Regions from separate parts of the Candidatus Enterococcus lowellii genome, predicted to be linked through region 1. Evidence: predicted binding sites of a transcription regulator. Region 1 holds the regulator's gene; the other holds the start of a gene.
The links. The regulator NrdR, encoded in region 1, represses ribonucleotide reductase genes. The targets are predictions, from matches to a motif close to ACACNATATATNGTGT.
Positions count from the first base shown of each region.

Region 1 (3,217 bases):
TCGATTAACAAAGCTCGCTTGTAATGAACTATTGTTTTGTACCACTAGCACATAATGCATCAAAACATTGATGACGCTATTGGCTAGCGGACTTTTCTCAATCAATGATTTCAACAACCAGCTTTCTGAATCCGCTACAAAACTATGCTTTTCTTGCTTGATTGCTTGTAAAAAATCAGCTGGTGCTGTCGCTTCACTCATCTGAATTAAACCGATATCTTGTTCAGAAAATCCCGACTGACGCAATGTATTGAAGCGACGAGTTTCAGCATCTTTTGAAACATAAATCCCTGTCTTTTTTTGTGGTATTTGCTTTGTATGACGTGCTACAACCTTAGCAAGCTCTTTTTCATTCACTTTACCGTCAATAAAAGATACTGCTTCCGTCATCAAGTCAACTAATTCCATCTCATCAAAGCCATAGAGATTTTGGTAAAGAACTAATTGATGATTAAAGGATGTCGTAAAGTTTGTACGTGAAATATATTTTTTCTCAGCTAAGTTAAGTAAAAAGTCCCAATCAATTTGAGAAGCATCAAGCTGAATACCATTGTTTTTATTCACATCATAGACTTGTGCCACTTGTTCTAATTTTGATGATTTGCGCATAAATGATTCTTCGTTAATTGAGCCATACACATCTTTAAAGCGACACGTAATTTCTTGATAGTTAGAGACATCGAGCTTTTTAGGCTTAAAACGTTCAACCATTTGATTAAATTTTCGCTCCCCAATTGCACTCCATAGCAAAAAACTATATGTTTCATCTTTAAAAAACACTTCTGGATGTAATGGTTCTTCTAAGCGATATAAAAACATTCGACCAAACTCTACATCTTCTTTCATAAAAACAGAAAGCAATCCCATACCTTCTAATTGTTTACGAGCATGTAAAAAATCTGGCAAACCGATATTTAATGCATGTAACATATCAATGTGCGCAAAGTCATTTTCAAACGAATCTTCCTCATCACCCAATAATGCATAATACAGAGCCAAAGCTTGTGCACCAATAATTGGTTGGTAGAGGTATAATAAACCATCATTGCCTTCTTTTGTTAAAGGCAGGCTCTTGAACACTTGATAAATATGATTTGGTTGGACTTCATCCCAAGCGGTCTTCACAAAAGCCCCTCCTTTAAATTACTTATTTGCTTCTTTTGCTTTATCAACAATGTCTTGTAGTTCCTTTAAGAATACCGACATGTCTTTAAATTGACGATAGACACTTGCAAAGCGAATATAAGCAATCTCGTCTAAATTGACTAATTCTTCCATAACATACTCACCAATTAAAGTTGAAGGTATTTCATTTTCGCCTCGCTCACGAATTCTAGCTTCTACATGATCGACAATTTGTTCCATTTGCTCCATCGCTACTGGACGTTTTTCAGCAGAACGAATTAAACCACGTAATACTTTTTCACGATTAAATTCTTCACGCGCGCCATTTTTCTTAATGACTAACAGAGGTGTTTCTTCTAATCGTTCAAACGTTGTAAAACGAAAGCCGCAGTTTTCACATTCGCGTCTACGGCGAATCGCACGACCATCATCGGCTTGACGGCTATCAATAACACGAGAATTATTATGATGACATTTTGGACAGTGCATATTTCCACCCCATTTATCTTTATTTATTTTAAATTTACTGAATGAATAAATTAAATTTCTTTCTATATTATAACACGTTTATCAGTTCTTCTGACAGAATAGACAAGAAAAAACTCTAGAAAACTCTAGAGTTTTTAATCTTTTTAAATAAATTTTTGTGCTTTTAACCAGTTTTTAACTTTCTTTTTTGTTTCTTCCAGTGAATTTTGGTTATCAAACACAATATCCGCCCGTTGCTTTTTCTCTTCAATTGATAGTTGACTAGCTATTCGTTGCAACGCCTGTGCTTTTGTTAAGTCATCTCGTCTTATTAAACGTTCTAATTGAACAGCTTCAGGAACATAAACCACGGCAACCTGATCCATTTCATCTTCATAATGGGCTTCAAATAATAGCGGAATATCTGCAATTACTAAGGGTTCCTCTCGATATCCACGGATACGTTGAGTAATTGTTTGTCGTAAAATAGGATCTAATAACGCATCTAATTGGCGACGTTTTTCTTCATCAGAAAAAATAATATTACCTAATTTTTTACGGTCTAACTGACCATTGTCTAACAAAATATCCTCTCCAAAGACGGAGACAATCGCTTGTAGACCTGCTTGTTTGGGTTCAACAATCTCTCGTGCAATCACATCCCCATCCACAATCGGAAAGCCATATGCACGAAAGATGTTCACAACGGTACTTTTTCCTGTAGCAATACCGCCTGTAAGACCTAAAACCATGCCCATCAGCACTCATCCTTTCCGCTTCTGACAAGTTGGACAATAATGGGTGCCACGTTGGGCGACTTTTGTTTTAACAATCGGTGTTTGACAACGTGGACAAGGTAAATCCGTTTGCCCATAAGCATTTAGTGATACTTGAAAAGTGCCTGCTTCTCCTAGTGCGTTAGCGTAAGAACGAATCGTCGTTCCCCCTGCTTCCACAGCTCTAGCTAAGACATCGATAATCGCTTGATGCAAGCGGGTTGTTTCACTTTCGTTTAATGCATTTGCTGGCGTTTCAGGATGTATTTGGGCTTCCCATAGTGCTTCGTCTACATAAATATTTCCTAAACCGGTGACTAGTTTTTGATCTAATAAAAGTGGCTTAATCGCTTTAGCCGATCGTTTTAATTTTTCTTGAAAAGTTTCCAAATAAAAGACATCTGGTTGAGGTTCTGGACCTAATTGTTTAATTCCTTTGTATTGGCTACTCTCATCTTTAGGCACCAAAACCATTCGTCCAAATTTACGCACATCATTATAAAAAAGGCGAGAATGGTCCGTAAAATTAAAGATGACATGTGTATGCTTATCAAGCATATCTTGCATATCAGGGTCAAATTCATATTTACCTTCCATACGCAAATGTGAGATCATATCAAAATTCGTGAATTTAAAAATTAAAAATTTCCCTCGACGCTGAATATCTTCAATCGTCTGATTAACCAAATTTCTTTGGAAAGTTTCTATCTCGGGCGATTCAATAATTCGTGGCCAGCGAACTTCGACAGATTCAATCGTTTTTCCCTTAACTAAATGCAATAGCCCTTTGCGAACAGTTTCTACTTCTGGCAATTCTGGCAAAGCTTTTCACCTCTTTATTTTGCTTC
Region 1 covers NZ_CP147251.1:1,696,756-1,699,972, reverse strand. The annotation lists gene DOK78_RS08235 (DnaD domain protein) at 1-1,125, opposite strand, end outside; gene nrdR (transcriptional regulator NrdR) at 1,144-1,614, opposite strand; gene coaE (dephospho-CoA kinase) at 1,758-2,351, opposite strand; gene mutM (DNA-formamidopyrimidine glycosylase) at 2,358-3,191, opposite strand; gene polA (DNA polymerase I) at 3,206-3,217, opposite strand, start outside.

Region 2 (3,217 bases), 1.2 Mb from region 1:
GTGATTTTCGTAGCCCAAACAATTGATACAACCCAATTTCTTTTTGTCGTTGTTGGATAAAAAATTGGTTAGCGCCTAGCATAAAAAACAACACGACCATGGCAACAAATACATTCCCTAACGTCAATACACCTTCAATTTGAATATCTTGTCTAGCACGCAAGGTTAGAGGCTGATCATATGTCATCGCACTAAATGAATAAAAAATCATCACGGCAGTTGTCATGGATAAGAAATAGACAACATAATTCCGCGTTTGACGTAAAAAACTACGCCAAATAATTTTAAAAAGCATTCCGACGACCTCCTCCTCCGATTGTCGCCTGCATATCAATTACTTGTTCAAAAAATTCTTTACGGGTCCCGCGACGAACGACTTCAGCAAAAAACACCCCGTCTTTAATAAATAAAATTCGATTACAATAACTCGCAGTAAACGGATCATGGGTCACCATTAAGATTGTCGTGTCATTGTGTAAATTGACTTCACTTAAATAACGAAGCAATTCTGTTGCTGATTTAGAATCCAAAGATCCAGTCGGTTCATCTGCAAAAATGACGGACGGTTGTGCAACAATCGCTCGTGCAGCGGCGACTCGCTGCTTTTGCCCAATAGATAACTCATCTGGATACCGATTTAACAAATACGAAATACCTAATAAATCGGCCACGGTTTGTACGCGTTGCTCCATTTCTGTGCTAGATAATTTATCAATCGCCAAAGGTAATAAAATATTGTCCTTACTGGTGAGTGTATCCAATAAATTAAAGTCTTGAAAAATAAAGCCGATTTTTTGACGGCGAAAATCACTTAATTCATTTTCTTTCATACGGGTGATATCTTTGCCATCAATATAGACCGACCCCATCGTTGGTAAACTGATGGAAGATAAAATATTCATCAGGGTGGTTTTTCCCGCTCCACTCGGTCCCATAATTCCAACAAATTCACCTTGATCGACACTAAAAGATAAATTATCTAATACCTTTGTTTGATTAAAGCGGGTACCATATGTTTTTGTTAAATGTTTGACATCGATTATTTTTTTCACGATTCTCGCCTCTTTTCTCTCTTGTATCTTAGCATATTTTCAATTAATTCTCTAAAATCTAAAAATAAATTTTATACATTTTGTGTAAAATAAAACAATGAAACTCCCTACTCTCACCTAGCTTATGCCACCCTCTGCATATACTACATATAGTGTATAAACAAAAATAAACAACTATATATAGTTGAAATCCTTCTTTTTTTATTTTATTATAGAGAAGAAGTAAACAAAGGAGTGACACAAAATGACGGCAACTAAATTAAAAGATGAACAATATTTCTCACCAGCAACTACGGTTGAAATACAAGTCATTAAACGCGATGGACGGACCGTAACGTTTGACGATCAAAAAATTTATAACGCCTTGGTCAAAGCCAAACAACAAGTGCAAGGGACTCTTTCACCCATGGACCATCAGCAAGTACATTATCTTGTAACTAAAATCAATCATGAAATTGAGGCGCGTTTTCAAAAAACGGTTAAAATTTATGAAATCCAAAATATCGTTGAACATATTCTGTTACAACAACATGATTATGCGCTTGCTGAAGAATACATTCGTTATCGGACACAACGTGATTTCGAACGAAGTCAGGCAACCGACATTAATTTTACAATTGAAAAGCTAATGAATAAAGAACAAAGTGTCGTCAATGAAAATGCCAATAAAGACAGTAATGTATTTAACACACAACGTGATTTAACCGCAGGAATTGTTGGCAAATCAATTGGTTTAAAGATGTTACCTCCTCATGTCGCAAACGCACATCAAAAAGGCGATATTCATTATCATGACTTGGATTACCATCCTTATGCCCCAATGACAAATTGTTGCTTAATTGACTTTAAAAAAATGTTAAACGAAGGCTTCAAAATGGGCAACGCTGAAGTCGAAGCACCTAAATCTATTCAAACAGCAACTGCGCAAATTTCACAAATTATTGCTAACGTGGCTTCTAGTCAATATGGCGGTTGTTCTGCCGATCGAGTGGATGAACTTTTAGCGCCTTTTGCTGAGAAAAATTATGAAAAGCATTTAGCAGATGCCAAAAAATGGATTGCAGGCGAAGAACGTCAAATAGCTTTTGCTCGTAAAAAAACCAAGAAAGACATTTTTGATGCCATGCAAAGCTTAGAATACGAAATCAATACGTTGTTTACATCAAACGGACAAACGCCCTTCACTTCTCTTGGTTTTGGTTTGGGTACAAATTGGTTTGAACGAGAAATTCAACGAGCGATTTTGCAAAATCGAATCAATGGTTTAGGTAGCGAACATCGAACAGCTATTTTCCCTAAATTGATTTTCTCTATCAAAAAAGGCGTGAATCTTCAACCACAAGACCCTAATTATGATATCAAGCAATTGGCATTAGAATGTGCAACGAAACGGATGTATCCTGATATTTTAAATTACGATAAGATTGTGGAGTTAACAGGGAGTTTTAAGGTGCCTATGGGCTGCCGTTCTTTCTTACAAGGTTGGAAGGATGCAACTGGGCAAGAAATCAATGTTGGACGGATGAATCTAGGTGTAGTCACCCTAAATTTGCCCCGAATTGCCCTTGAAGCACAACATGATCAAGCAAAATTTTGGCAGCTTCTAGAAGAACGCCTGCAAATTGTGAAAGATGCACTCGTATATCGAATTGAACGCTGTAAAGAAGCTACACCAACAAATGCACCTATCCTCTATATGCACGGCGCGTTTGGCAAGAAACTTGCACCCAATGATGCTGTAGATGAATTATTTAATCATCGTCGTGCGACTGTTTCTCTCGGATATATTGGATTATATGAAGTCGCTGCGGCATTTTATGATGGCGAATGGGAAGTTAATCCACAAGCTAAAGAATTCACGTTAGCGATTTTACGTGCCTTAAAAGACCATGCAGATGATTGGGCTGAAGAATATGGGTATCATTTTAGTGTTTATTCAACACCAAGTGAAAGTTTAACCGATCGTTTTTGCCGTCTGGATACTGAAAAATTTGGCGTGATTGAAAATATTACTGACAAAGAATATTATACAAATAGCTTCCATTATGATGTTCGTAAAAATCCGACACCTTTTGAAAAACTAGATTTCGAAAAAGATTATCCGTACTATTGTAGCGGTGGCTTTATTCATTACTGTGAATACCCCATTCTACAACAAAATCCGA
Region 2 covers NZ_CP147251.1:2,894,568-2,897,784, forward strand. The annotation lists gene DOK78_RS14165 (FtsX-like permease family protein) at 1-295, opposite strand, end outside; gene DOK78_RS14170 (ATP-binding cassette domain-containing protein) at 285-1,052, opposite strand; gene nrdD (anaerobic ribonucleoside-triphosphate reductase) at 1,297-3,217, shown strand, end outside.
Region 2: the regulator NrdR is predicted to act here: its motif matches at 1,193-1,208, upstream of nrdD (anaerobic ribonucleoside-triphosphate reductase).